3 regions of the Pseudomonas sp. LBUM1668 genome follow, and region 2 is predicted to be linked to each of the others. Evidence: predicted binding sites of a transcription regulator. Region 2 holds the regulator's gene; each other region holds the start of a gene.
The links. Region 2 encodes sigma-54, which starts transcription at its own class of promoters, with help from an activator protein. Its sites were predicted from a motif close to ANTGGCATNNANNTTGCTNT; they were not measured.

Region 1: ACA061_RS08570 (circularly permuted type 2 ATP-grasp protein) is a predicted target of sigma-54. The motif match lies at 2,675-2,694, and genes of this name have one in related genera.
Region 3: ACA061_RS08855 (CmpA/NrtA family ABC transporter substrate-binding protein) is a predicted target of sigma-54. The motif match lies at 1,913-1,932, and genes of this name have one in related genera.

What each region holds. Positions count from the first base shown of each region.
Region 1 is NZ_CP166787.1:1,909,010-1,913,803, forward strand. It holds gene ACA061_RS08550 (PLDc N-terminal domain-containing protein) at 1-97, shown strand, start outside; gene speE (polyamine aminopropyltransferase) at 316-1,191, shown strand; gene ACA061_RS08560 (hypothetical protein) at 1,396-1,629, shown strand; gene ACA061_RS08565 (ribonuclease E inhibitor RraB) at 1,840-2,187, shown strand; gene ACA061_RS08570 (circularly permuted type 2 ATP-grasp protein) at 2,727-4,136, shown strand; gene ACA061_RS08575 (alpha-E domain-containing protein) at 4,149-4,794, shown strand, end outside.
Region 2 is NZ_CP166787.1:961,382-966,175, reverse strand. It holds gene ACA061_RS04185 (KdsC family phosphatase) at 1-345, shown strand, start outside; gene lptC (LPS export ABC transporter periplasmic protein LptC) at 354-926, shown strand; gene lptA (lipopolysaccharide transport periplasmic protein LptA) at 913-1,458, shown strand; gene lptB (LPS export ABC transporter ATP-binding protein) at 1,458-2,183, shown strand; gene ACA061_RS04165 (RNA polymerase factor sigma-54) at 2,371-3,864, shown strand; gene hpf (ribosome hibernation-promoting factor, HPF/YfiA family) at 3,938-4,246, shown strand; gene ptsN (PTS IIA-like nitrogen regulatory protein PtsN) at 4,258-4,722, shown strand; gene rapZ (RNase adapter RapZ) at 4,725-4,794, shown strand, end outside.
Region 3 is NZ_CP166787.1:1,975,224-1,980,017, reverse strand. It holds gene rmf (ribosome modulation factor) at 322-537, shown strand; gene ACA061_RS08860 (quinone-dependent dihydroorotate dehydrogenase) at 802-1,824, opposite strand; gene ACA061_RS08855 (CmpA/NrtA family ABC transporter substrate-binding protein) at 2,060-3,271, shown strand; gene ACA061_RS08850 (ANTAR domain-containing response regulator) at 3,287-3,862, shown strand; gene ACA061_RS08845 (nitrate/nitrite transporter) at 4,187-4,794, shown strand, end outside.

The sequences.
Region 1 (4,794 bases), 950 kb from region 2:
GATGAAAATCGTCTGGGTGCTGCTGATCATCCTCCTGCCAGTGCTGGGCCTGATCATCTGGGCGATTGCCGGGCCACGGGGCAGCGTGCGGATCTGACGCACTACCCTGTAGGAGCTGCCGAAGGCTGCGATCTTTTGATGTTGTTTTTTAAAATCAGGATCAAAAGATCGCAGCCTTCGGCAGCTCCTACAGGGGCTTGTGTTCAGCCGATGAAGTGAGGTTCGACCTGTCATCTTCGGCAACGTAGAATGCGCGCCTTTCCCGGGCAATCGTCTCCACGAGCAACGCCCGTGCATTCATCGGAGCACTTGACCATGACCGTCACCAAAACCAGCGAGTACCTGGAAACCCTCTACGAAGGTTACGGCCAGCGTTTTCGCATGGAAAAACTGCTGCATGAAGTGCGCACCGAACACCAGCACCTGGTGATCTTCCAGAACCCGCGCATGGGCCGGGTGATGGCACTGGACGGCGTGATCCAGACCACCGAAGCCGATGAATTCATCTACCACGAAATGCTCACCCACGTACCGATCCTCGCCCATGGCGCCGCCAAGCGCGTGCTGATCATCGGTGGTGGTGACGGTGGCATGCTGCGCGAAGTGACCAAGCATGCGGGCGTCGAGCACATCACCATGGTCGAGATCGACGGCACCGTGGTCGAGATGTGCAAAGAGTTTCTGCCGGAGCATTCCAAGGGCGCCTACGACGATCCACGGCTGAATCTGGTGATTGATGACGGGATGCGCTTCGTCGCCACGACCACCGAAAAATTCGACGTGATCATTTCCGACTCTACCGACCCGATCGGCCCGGGCGAAGTGCTGTTCTCGGAAAACTTCTATCAGGCCTGCCATCGCTGCCTGAACGAAGGCGGCATCCTCGTGACCCAGAACGGCACGCCGTTCATGCAGATCGAAGAAGTCAAAACCACCGCCGGTCGCCTGCGCAGCCTGTTCCCGGACTGGCATTTCTATCAAGCGGCGGTGCCGACCTACATCGGCGGTTCGATGACCTTCGCCTGGGGCTCGACCAACCCGGCATACCGCAAGCTGAGCCGTGAAACCCTGCAACAGCGTTTCATCGGCAGCAGCATCGTCACCCGCTACTACAACCCGGAAATCCACATCGGCGCGTTTGCAATGCCGCAGTACGTATTGCAGGCGATCAACAAGCCAAGCAACGACTAAACATCATGGTGCGCCTGTAGGAGCTGCCGCAGGCTGCGATCTTTTGATCTTGTTTCTGAAAGTCAAAAGATCGCAGCCTGCGGCAGCTCCGACAGTAAATTTTTTATTTTCATCCTCGCGCGCTGCATTCCTTTTGAACGATCAATCCCTCTAAAAGTCGAGATAGAGGTAAGCCCATTTGCGGGTTTGATCGAGGAGGCACCGATGCAAAAGTGGAAAGTCACTTTCGTGGACGATCATGGTGAAGTTGTCGATGAGGTGTTCGAGCGTGCGGAATGCCCAAGCGATGACGAAGCCGCTCGACTGATCAAGGCGCGGCTCCTGCCCGTTGCTGCCGAACTGGATCTGAACGATCTAGAAGGGCGCACCGCCGATGCCGGCGTGAAAAACCTGAAAACCCAGAACGCCATCGAAATCCGCAGCATCACTCCAATCTGAATACTTCCTGTCACTTGAAGCACCAGGCCTTGGCAGCGGCTCTATCTTGGGGCTACTCTGCAAGCGAGATCAGCGAATGGATCGCTAAGGTCTGGTCTTGTCAGCTACATGCTTGTTTCCCGCAGCAACCACGTTGCAGTAGTACTTTGGCCAGTAAGGCCCGGGGCGGGAATACGGAAAGTCTATCCATCTATCCGAGGGGGACGATTCATGAGCACAGCCTATCAAGAAGACATCAGCAGCAATGTTCTGCGCCGCATGAAAGAAGGCGGTTTCGATTTTTCCCGATTCCATCCCATCGAGTTCTACGCGATTTTCCCGGACGAGGAGCGGGCGCGCAGGGCAGCAGGAAAATTTCGCGGTGAATCCATCAATGCCCAGGTCAGCGCGCGCGACGACGGCGCGTGGTCTCTGGAATTAAGCAAAGTGATGTACGCAACCTATGACGATATTGGCGATTTCGAGCAGGGCTTTTCTGCCGTGGTCGAGCCGTTGGGCGGCATCATCGAGGGCTGGGGCGTGAAGCAGGAGGTGCGCAGTCGCTACCGTCTGAACTGATCTCTTGAAATAAATAACTGTTCAGCAACGGCTGACCTTTGGGTCGGCCGTTTTCGTTTCTGAAAATCAAAAGATCGCAACCTTCGGCAGCGCCTACCCCAATCACCTGTAGGGGCTGCCGAAGGCTGCGATCTTTTGCTTTTGCTTTCAAAACGTTTCAAGCAGGCAAAAAAAAGCCACCGCAGAGGGTGGCTAAAAGGGAAGACCGATAAGGAGAGGAAACCGGTCAGGGTCAAGGCTTTGCGGGCTGCGTTGGCAGTGCGGATCAGTGGGGCTGAAGAATTCTGCGTAGAAGTTTTTTCAGCGAATGCGCGGATTATCCGCAGCCAGCCGCAAGCAGTGAAATCAACTCTGACTATGCTGGTGATAGGCGATGCAGTGCGTCGCAATGAAGCGGGGGCGATCAGGTGGGGGCATTTGCCGCACAGGAATGGTGCGGTGCCTGCGACGTGAATATCCAACCAATTGATATCAAAGCGTTTATGCCGATGGCACGGGCCTTGCGAAGGCCTGTAGGTCCGGGTGACAAGGAGTACGGCATGATCCGCACCTATTTTGATGAGATGTACGATGCCGGCGGCCTGGTTCGCCCGCATTACCGGGAATTTGCCCGTTGGCTGGCCGATACGCCTGATGAGCTGCTGGCGCAACGGCGCCGCGAGGCCGATCTGCTGTTCCATCGCGCCGGGATTACTTTCACGCTCTATGGGGACGAGCAGGGCACAGAGCGCCTGATTCCTTTCGACACCATTCCGCGCAGCATTCCCTCCAGCGAATGGCGGATCGTCGAGCGCGGCTGCATCCAGCGGGTCAAGGCGTTGAACATGTTCCTCGCCGATCTCTACCACGAGCAGCGCATCATCAAGGCCGGGATCATTCCCGCCGAGCAAGTGCTGGCCAACGAGCAGTATCAGTTGGCGATGCAGGGTCTGGATCTGCACCGCGATATCTATTCGCACATCTCTGGCGTCGATCTGGTGCGTGATGGCGACGGCACCTATTACGTGCTCGAAGACAATTTGCGCACTCCGAGCGGCGTGAGCTACATGCTCGAAGACCGCAAAATGATGATGCGTCTGTTCCCGGAACTGTTCGCCGCCCAGCGCATCGCGCCGATCGACCATTATCCGAACCTGTTGCTCGACACCCTGAAAAGCTCCAGCCCCATCGATAACCCAAGCGTGGTGGTGCTGACGCCGGGGCGCTTCAACAGTGCGTTTTTCGAGCATGCGTTTCTGGCGCGAGAGATGGGTGTTGAACTGGTGGAAGGCGCGGACCTGTTCGTGCGTGACGACAAGGTCTTCATGCGCACCACCGACGGCCCGAAAGCCGTGGACGTAATCTACCGCCGCCTCGACGATGCGTTCCTCGATCCGCTGGCGTTCAATCCGGACTCGATGCTCGGTGTGCCGGGGCTGCTGTCGTCCTACCGCTCCGGCAATGTGGTGCTGGCGAACGCCATCGGTACCGGCGTGGCGGATGACAAATCGGTCTATCCGTTTGTCACCGACATGATCCGCTTCTATCTCGATGAAGAACCGATCCTGAAAAATGTGCCGACCTGGCAATGCCGCAATCCGTCTGAACTCTCCCACGTGCTGGCCAATCTTCCAGATCTGGTGGTCAAGGAAACCCAGGGCTCCGGCGGTTACGGGATGTTGGTGGGGCCGGCGTCGACGAAAGCGGAAATTGACGCCTTTCGCGAGCGGATCAAAGCCAAACCTCACGCGTATATCGCACAACCGACGCTGTCACTGTCGACCTGCCCGACCTTTGTCGAAAACGGCATTGCGCCACGTCATATCGACTTGCGCCCGTTTGTCTTGTCGGGGCGCGAAACCCGGGTCGTACCCGGTGGTTTGACCCGTGTCGCGCTGCGTGAAGGCTCTCTGGTGGTGAATTCCTCCCAGGGCGGCGGAACCAAGGACACCTGGGTGGTCGAGGATTGAAGGAAGCTTGCCATGTTAAGTAGAACTGCCTCGGATCTTTATTGGATGTCGCGTTACCTGGAGCGGGCGGAAAACCTCGCACGGATGCTCGACATCAGTTACTCGCTGTCGCTGATGCCGCAGGACGGTCGCGGCGACGGCTTGCACGAGCTGGCGATGCCGTTGCTGATCACCGGCACGCTTGACGATTATCTGGAGCGTCACGGTGCGCTGCATGCCGAACGTCTGCTGCACTTCTTCGCCCTTGATGCGGCCAATCCGGCGAGCATCTACAGCTGCCTCGGCGCGGCGCGGGCCAGTGCTCATGCGGTGCGTGGGCGCATCACTGCCGACATGTGGGAAAACATCAACGCCACGTGGCTGGAGATTCGCGGGATCGCCGAGCAGGGCCTGAGCCGCTACGGCATGAGCCGTTTCTGCGAGTGGATCAAGGAGCGTTCGCACCTGTTTCGCGGTGCGTCCTACGGCACGATCATGCGTAACGATGCGTTTCGTTTTATTCGTCTGGGCACCTTTATCGAGCGCGCGGACAACACGTTGCGGCTGCTCGATGCGCGCTACGAAATGGCCGGTGATCAGGCCGAAGCCGTCAGCGACGGCACTGCCCACGCGTATTACCAGTGGAGTGCGTTGCTGCGAGCGTTGTCATCATTCGAGG
Region 2 (4,794 bases):
ATCAGCGGTCGCAAGACGCCAGTGGTCGAACGCCGGGCAAAAAACCTCGGCATCCCGCACCTGTTTCAGGGACGCGAAGACAAATTGGTGGTTCTGGACGGCCTGCTTGAGCAACTGGGCCTAAGCTATGAACAAGTCGCCTATCTGGGCGACGATTTGCCTGACCTGCCGGTGATCCGCCGCGTCGGCCTGGGCATGGCCGTCGCCAACGCTGCTGATTTCGTCCGCGAACACGCCCATGGCGTTACCCGCGCCCGAGGTGGTGAAGGTGCTGCCCGCGAATTCTGCGAATTGATCCTGCGCGCCCAGGGCCGCCTCGATGCGGCCAACGCCGCGTACCTGTGAGCCAAACCATGTTCAGCAAAAAATTTCGTAACTTCCTGCTGTTCGGCTGCATCGCTGCGTTATTTGCAGCGGTCGGCTACTGGAACATCAGCCCGGAACGCTTCCTCGACAAGCCTCCGACCACGTCTGTGGAAAATCCTATCGACTGGTATGCGACCAACACGCATACCGTGCAATACCTGCCGGACGGCAAAGTGCAGTATGAAATGACGTCCGACAAGGCCGAGCACGTCAAGGCGACCGACATCACGCTGGTCACCAAGCCCGACCTGAACATGTACCGCGGAACGGATTTCCCGTGGCACGTGACCAGCGAACGCGGCGAAGTGAATTCGGGCGGCACCGAAGTCGAATTGATCGATTCGGTACGCATCAAGCGCACCGATGAAAAGAAACGTGACACGCTGATCACTTCCACTCGCATGACAGTGTTCCCGCAGCGGGAATATGCGCAGACCGAGCAACCCGTTAGAATCGAGGGCGCTGGCGGTGTATCGACTGGCGTAGGAATGAAAGCGTACCTGAAGGAAAGCAGGATACACCTGCAATCGAACGTAAGAGGACAGTATGAGGCTCGTTAAAACCCTCCCTATTTTGCTCAGTCTGGGCGCAGCACTGGGAAGCGTGAGCGCCTGGGCTCTGCCGAACGATCAAGAGCAGCCAATCCGCATTCAGGCCGACGATGCCCAGCTGGACGACAAGAACGGCGTAGCTACCTATAAAGGTGACGTGATCATCACTCAGGGCTCGATGATCGTCAAAGGCAACACCGTGACCATCACCCGCACCTCGACCGGTGATATCGACGTTGTGACGTCGGTCGGCAACCTCGCCTACTTCGAACAACTGCAGACTGCCGGCGACACCAAGCCAGTTCAGGGCTGGGGCGTGACGATTCAGTACCACGCCGCGCAAAATCGCGTCGTCCTGATCGATAAGGCCAAGGTTGTCGATAAAGACAACAACACCACCCAGGGCGAGAAAATCGTCTACGACACCGTGAAGAAACTGGCCAGCGCCGGTCGCGCTACCGGCAGCAAAGTCACCGAATCGCGTCCGCGCATCGACATGGTGATCCAGCCGAAGAAGAAAACCGAAGAGAAAAACCAGTAATGGCAACTCTGAAAGCTCAGCACCTGGCCAAGGCCTATAAAAGCCGCCAGGTCGTGCGTGACGTCAGCCTGTCGATCGACAGCGGTCAGATCGTCGGCCTGCTCGGCCCCAACGGTGCCGGCAAGACCACGTGCTTCTACATGATCGTCGGCCTGGTTCAGGCTGATCAGGGCCGTGTGCTGATCGATGATCTGGACGTCAGCCACCAGCCAATGCACGGTCGTGCAAAGGCCGGTATCGGCTATCTGCCGCAAGAAGCGTCGATCTTCCGCAAACTGTCGGTAGCCGACAACATCATGGCCATCCTCGAGACCCGTCAGGAACTCGACAAGGCCGGTCGTCGCAAGGAGCTGGAAAGCCTGCTGCAGGAATTCCACATCAGCCACATCCGCGACAACCTCGGCATGAGCCTGTCCGGTGGTGAACGCCGCCGGGTGGAAATCGCCCGCGCGCTGGCGACTGCGCCGAAATTCATCCTGCTCGACGAACCGTTCGCCGGTGTCGATCCGATTTCGGTCGGCGACATCAAGCAAATCATCCACCATCTCAAAGCCAAGGGCATCGGTGTTCTGATCACCGACCACAACGTGCGCGAGACGCTGGATATCTGCGAAACCGCTTACATCGTCAACGACGGTCAGCTGATCGCCGAAGGTGACTCCGCTACCATCCTGGCCAACGACCTGGTCAAGGAAGTGTATCTGGGCCACGAGTTCCGCCTGTAAGCGTAAAGGTGCCCGGTGAGCCGCCCGGGCGCTGTATCGGTTCAAGCAGAATTTAATACGCTTTAATTGTTACAGCGCTCTAGGCAAACACTTCAGTTTCAGGCATATAATTTGCTTAAGTTTGGCGCTTCGGCGCCCTGTAGTGGATGGCGCATCGCGCCGGCGAATAAGGTGTTAAGCCCCTGCCATGAAACCATCGCTAGTCTTGAGAATGGGCCAGCAGCTGACGATGACACCGCAGCTGCAACAGGCTATCCGTCTGCTCCAATTGTCGACCCTGGACCTGCAACAGGAAATTCAGGAGGCCCTGGAATCCAATCCGATGCTCGAACGCCAGGAAGAAGGCGAAGACTTCGACAACACCGACCCCCTGGCTGACAACGCCGAACAGAAGCCCAACACCGATATCCAGGAACCCTCCTATCAGGAAACCGCCCCGACGGTGGATAACCTCGAGGAAGGCGACTGGAGCGAGCGCATCCCCAACGAACTACCGGTCGACACTGCCTGGGAAGACGTCTACCAGACCAGCGCCAGCAGCCTGCCGAGCAGCGATGATGACGAGTGGGACTTCACCACGCGCACTTCAGTGGGCGAAAGCCTGCAAAGCCATCTGCTTTGGCAACTGAATCTCGCACCGATGTCCGACACCGATCGACTGATCGCCGTGACCCTGATCGATTGCATCAACAATCAGGGCTACCTGGACGAAACCCTCGACGAGATTCTCGAAGCGTTTGATCCGGAACTGGACATCGAACTGGACGAGATCGAAGCTGTTCTGCACCGCATCCAGCAGTTTGAACCCGCCGGCATCGGCGCGCGCAATCTCAGCGAATGCCTGCTGCTGCAATTGCGCCAGCTATCGGCCAAGACGCCTTGGCTGGCTGAAGCGAAACGTCTGGTCAGCGATTACATCGACTTGCTCGGCAGCCGCGATTACAGCCAGTTGATGCGCCGCATGAAGCTCAAGGAGGATGAGCTGCGCCAGGTTATCGAACTGGTACAGAGCCTCAATCCACGGCCGGGCTCGCAGATCGAATCGACGGAAGCCGAATACGTCGTTCCGGACGTCATTGTGCGCAAGGACAATGAACGCTGGCTGGTCGAGCTGAATCAGGAGTCGGTACCTCGTCTGCGCGTCAACGCTCAGTACGCAGGCTTTGTGCGTCGCGCCGATACCAGCGCCGACAATACGTTCATGCGCAATCAGTTGCAGGAAGCCCGCTGGTTCATCAAGAGCCTGCAAAGCCGCAACGAAACCCTGATGAAAGTGGCCACCCAGATCGTCGAGCATCAGCGCGGCTTTCTGGAATATGGCGACGAAGCCATGAAGCCGCTGGTGTTGCATGACATCGCCGAGGCGGTTGGCATGCACGAGTCGACCATTTCCCGGGTGACCACGCAGAAATTCATGCATACCCCACGCGGTATTTATGAACTGAAATACTTTTTCTCCAGCCACGTCAGCACCTCCGAGGGCGGCGAATGCTCGTCCACGGCGATCCGCGCGATCATCAAAAAACTGGTTGCCGCGGAAAATCAGAAAAAGCCGTTGAGTGACAGCAAGATCGCTGGTTTACTGGAGGCACAAGGCATTCAGGTGGCTCGCCGCACCGTCGCCAAGTACCGCGAATCCCTCGGGATCGCGCCTTCGAGCGAACGCAAGCGGTTGATGTAAGCCACGTTACAGCGTTCCAGTGGCAGGCTTTTCGGCCTGCCGCTTTATGCACTGGCAACGAAGGAGAAGCTGTATGCAAGTCAACATCAGTGGACACCAACTGGAAGTGACCGAACCTCTGCGCGACTACATCAATGAGAAACTTCAACGATTAGAGCGCCATTTCGACAAGATCACCAACGTGCAAGTCACGATGTGCGTCGAAAAGCTTAAGCAGAAAATCGAAGCCACCTTGCATATACCCGGCAGTGAAGTGGTCGCCAACGCAGAACATACCGATATGTATGCCGCGATCGACGCCTTGACCGACAAGCTGGACAAACAACTCAAAAAGCATAAGGAAAAGACCCAGAGCCTGCTCCAGGGCGCGACCGGTCGATAACCCCCTACCCCATGATCCGACTTGAAAGTATCCTGACCCCCGGCCGTTCCCTCGTGAACGTGCCGGGCGGCAGTAAAAAGAAAGCCCTCGAACAGATTGCCAACCTGATCGCCCGTGAAGTGCCGGATCTGGAGATGCAAGATGTCTTCGAGGCTCTGATTGCCCGTGAAAAACTCGGTTCTACCGGTTTTGGCAACGGCATCGCCATTCCTCACTGTCGCCTCAAGGGTTGCCAGTCGCCGATCAGTGCCCTGATGCACCTTGAAGCCCCTATCGATTTCGACGCCATTGATGGTGCGCCGGTTGACCTGCTGTTTGTACTGCTGGTCCCCGAAGCTGCCACCGATGCGCATCTGGAGTTGCTCCGCCAGATCGCCAGCATGCTGGATCGCAAGGATGTGCGCGATAAACTGCGCAGCGCTTCAAGCAATGAAGCCTTGTACCAGGTTGTTGTGGACGAGCAGAGCGGGCAGTAATCATGCGCTTGATCATCGTCAGTGGCCGTTCCGGCTCGGGTAAAAGTACCGCGCTCAATGTTCTTGAGGACA
Region 3 (4,794 bases), 1.0 Mb from region 2:
GTGTAAACGTGGGTCATTCTCACTAAAGGATTAACCCCATCATGCAGCGCGGTGCCGATCATACCGGGGTTTGCTCAATAATCATTGAACAAATACGCAGTTACTTATTGCCGTAGCACCCTTTTCGTTACGTCCTTATGACAAAACGGTCATTCCATCGGTGTGACTCATTGGTTAGAAATGACCACAGGTTGACGTCGCAACGGCGTCAACACCTTGGCTCGCCACGCCGGCAGCGAGCCGCCCCCGGCAGAGTTTTTCTGCCAGACCTCGGTTGAGGTCAACGCGACACATACAGTCAACAAGTGAGGGAAACACCCTATGAGAAGACTTAAGCGTGATCCGTTGGAAAGAGCATTTTTGCGCGGATATCAATATGGCGTTGGTGGCAAATCCCGTGAGCTTTGCCCATTTACTCTACCGTCGGTACGCCAAGCCTGGATTAACGGCTGGCGAGAAGGACGCGGCGACAACTGGGACGGTATGACCGGCACTGCGGGAATCCACAGACTCAACGAACTTCACGCCGTCGGCTGACACAGGGCATTTATTCCGACACGACAATCTGAATTTGTAACGCATTAACCACGCACGTCCTTCCCGGACGGCGGGCTACGGCCCAGGGGCTCCTTCGAGGAGCCCTTTTTTATGCCCGGTCGATTTGCCTTTCGAATGTCTGCCGACTACCCCTGTAGGAGCTGCCGCAGGCTGCGATCTTTTGATCCTGTTTTTTTAAAATCAACATCAAGATCAAAAGATCGCAGCCTTCGGCAGCTCCTACATTGACCGGGACAGCCTGGGTTATTTGCGCAGGGCGGCGATGGCGTCGACGGATTCACGAATCAGCGCCGGGCCTTTATAGATGAAGCCCGAGTAAATCTGCACCAGACTGGCACCCGCAGTGATCTTCTCAGCAGCATGCTTGCCTTCAGTAATCCCGCCCGCCGCAATGATCGGCAAACGCCCACCCAACTCAGCCGCCAGCACTTTCACGGTGTGGGTGCTCTTGTCCCGCACTGGCGCACCGGACAGGCCGCCCGCCTCGTCACCGTGCTCCATGCCTTCAACGCCTACACGGCTCAGCGTGGTGTTGGTGGCAATGACCGCGTCCATCCCGGTTTCGATCAGCGCTTGCGCGACCTGCGCGGTTTCTTCGTCGGTCATGTCCGGGGCAATCTTGATCGCCAGCGGCACATGCTTGCCATGGCGCAGCGCCAGTTCGGCGCGACGAGTGGCCAGGTCAGCCAGCAACTGCTTGAGCGAATCGCCGAACTGCAAGCTGCGCAGGCCCGGGGTGTTCGGCGAGCTGACGTTGACGGTGATGTAACTGGCGTGGGCGTAGACTTTGTCCAGGCAGATCAGGTAATCGTCAACCGCGCGTTCAACCGGGGTATCGAAGTTCTTGCCGATGTTGATGCCCAGCACGCCCTTGTATTTGGCCGCGGCTACCCGCGTCAGCAGGTTATCCACACCCAGATTGTTGAAGCCCATGCGATTGATGATCGCCTCGGCTTCCGGCAGGCGGAAGATCCGTGGTTTCGGGTTGCCCGGTTGTGGACGCGGGGTCACGGTGCCGATTTCGACAAAACCGAAACCCAACTGCGCGAAGCCATCGATGGCCGCGCCGTTCTTGTCCAGACCCGCCGCCAGACCCACCGGGTTGGGGAACTCCAGGCCCATGACCGTCACCGGCACCTTCGCTGGCGCCTTGCACAGCAGACCGTTGAGGCCCAAACGCCCACCCGCGCCGATCAGATCCAGCGACAGATCGTGGGAGGTTTCCGGGGAAAGTTTGAACAACAGCTGACGGGCCAGGGTGTACATGGGCGGCGATGACTCGGGCGGCGAAAAGAGGCGGCGATTATAGCCGGGCATCGACCCACCGCGCGAGGCGCACGCGCAAATCGACGCGACTGGCATATGCCTTGCACCCTTCTTGCCATCAGCCCGCTCGCCAATGACGGCGTACGGGCCGGGACAATGGCGTCGTCATGGGGTTTTGCCTGCGCAAAACCGGTGGCGGCGTTTTTTTTGAAGGCGGCTTTTGCAGGTGCATGCGATGAATGAACCCTCCGTCGGGCCGCTGGCCTGGGTCAACGGCAGCGATGCTCCGGAAAAGACTGCGATCAACCTTGGTTTCATGGCCCTGAGCGATTGCGCCTCGGTGGTGGTGGCCGCCACTCAGGGTTTCGCTCAACCTTATGGCCTGACCCTGAACCTCAAGCGCCAGACTTCATGGGCCAACTTGCGCGACAAACTGGTCAGCGGCGAACTCGATGCCGCCCACAGCCTGTACGGTTTGATCTACGCCGTGCATTTGGGCATCGGCGGCGTCGCATCCACCGACATGGCCGTGTTGATGGGCCTCAACCAAAACGGTCAGAGCCTCAACCTGTCCCACGGCCTGCAAAGCCTCGGCGTGAGCAGTCCTGAAGCGCTGGATCGCCACGTGCACCAATCCCGCGCAAAACTGACTTTCGCCCAGACCTTCCCGACCGGCACACACGCGATGTGGCTTTATTACTGGCTGGCGAGCCAGGGCATTCATCCGTTACAGGATGTCGACAGCGTGGTGGTGCCGCCGCCGCAAATGGTTGCGCACCTGCAAGCGGGACGAATCGACGGCTTTTGCGTCGGCGAACCGTGGGCCGCCAGCGCGGTGCAGCAGGATCTCGGCTTTACGCTGGCCACCAGCCAGACCATCTGGCCCGATCACCCGGAAAAAGTCCTCGGCTGCACCCGCGCCTTCGTCGAGCAATACCCGAACACCGCGCGCGCGCTGGTGATGGCGATCCTCGAAGCCAGCCGATTCATCGAAGAAAGCCCGGAAAATCGCCGCAGCACCGCGCAATTGCTCAGCGCCCCGGATTATCTCGACGCGCCGGTTTCGTGCATCGAACCGCGCTTTCTCGGCGACTACGCCGACGGCCTCGGTAATCGCTGGCAGGACCCTCACGCCTTGCGCTTTCACGGCAATGGCGAAGTCAATCTGCCTTATCTCTCCGACGGCATGTGGTTCATGACCCAGTTCCGCCGCTGGGGTTTGCTGCGCGAAGACCCGGATTACCTCGCCGTGGCGCGTCAGGTCCAGCAATTGGGCCTCTATCGCGACGCGGCGACCGCGGTTGGTGTTGCCGCGTGGGGCACGGACATGCGCAGCAGTCAGTTGCTCGACGGCAAGGTCTGGGACGGCAGCGATCCGGCCGGTTATGCGCGCAGCTTCAAGCTGCACGCTCTGAGCGACGACGCTCCCCTTCTCGCCCGCCGCTGACAGGAGACCGCCAACATGCTGCGCATTCTGCTGATCAACGACACAGCGAAAAAAGTCGGACGCCTGAAAGCCGCGCTGACCGAGGCCGGTTTCGAGGTAATTGACGAGTCTGGCCTGACCATCGACCTGCCCGCACGCGTCGAAACGGTGCGCCCGGACGTCATCCTGATCGATACCGAGTCACCGAGCCGCGATGTAATGGAGCAAGTGGTGCTGGTCAGCCGCGACCAGCCACGCCCGATCGTGATGTTTACCGACGAACATGACCCCGGCGTGATGCGTCAGGCGATCAAGTCAGGGGTCAGTGCCTACATCGTCGAAGGCATTCACGCACAACGCTTGCAGCCGATTCTCGATGTGGCAATGGCGCGCTTTGAAAGTGATCAGGCGTTGCGTGCGCAGTTGCACGCCCGCGACCAGCAACTGGCGGAGCGCAAGCGCATCGAACTGGCCAAGGGACTGTTGATGAAGATGAAGGACTGCAATGAGGAAGAGGCCTACACCCTGATGCGGCGCCAGGCCATGAGCCGCCAGCAGAAGCTGATTCAGGTGGCGGAGCAGATTATTGCCATGAGTGAATTACTCGGCTGAATAACCAGCAAGATCAAAAGATCGCAGCCTTCGGCCGCTCCTACAGGAGTTCGATGCTCCCCCTGTAGGAGCTTTCGAGTGCAACGAGGCAGCGATCTTTAAGCCTTGGCACAAATCTCGCTAAGCATTCCATACAGGTAACCAACGGCGGTTGCCCCACCTACGACAAAGACGTCGCTGACCCGCTCGCCCCTCCCGGCGAATCAGGTAGCGGCGTTTTTGCGTTTTGGCCCCACAGCCCGGGGCCGGTGGTGCGGCCGTGGCGGCGCCCCACTTTGCTGACTCATGACTCCTTCTCGAGACTCTTTACAGCTGAGGTGCGCGATGAATAAAAGCTTCTGGAAATCCGGCCATACCCCGACCCTGTTCGCGGCCTTCCTCTACTTCGACCTGAGTTTCATGGTCTGGTACCTGCTCGGCCCGCTGGCGGTGCAGATTGCCGCCGACCTGCACCTGACCACGCAACAGCGCGGGCTGGTCGTCGCCACGCCAATCCTTGCCGGCGCCGTACTGCGCTTCGCGATGGGCATGCTGGCGGATCGGTTGTCGCCGAAAACCGCCGGGCTGATCGGCCAGGTCATCGTCATCTGCGCGCTGTTCGGCGCCTGGAAACTCGGTATTCACAGTTACGAACAGGCGCTGATCCTCGGTCTGTTCCTCGGCATGGCCGGCGCTTCGTTCGCCGTAGCGCTGCCGCTGGCATCGCAGTGGTACCCGCCTGAGCATCAAGGCAAAGCCATGGGCATTGCCGGCGCGGGCAACTCGGGCACCGTGTTCGCTGCACTGCTCGCGCCGGTACTGGCCGCATCCTTCGGCTGGAGCAACGTCTTCGGCTTCGCAGTGATTCCATTGATCCTCACGCTGGTGCTGTTCGCCTGGATGGCAAAAAACGCCCCGCAACGTCCGAAAGCCAAGTCCATGGCCGACTACTT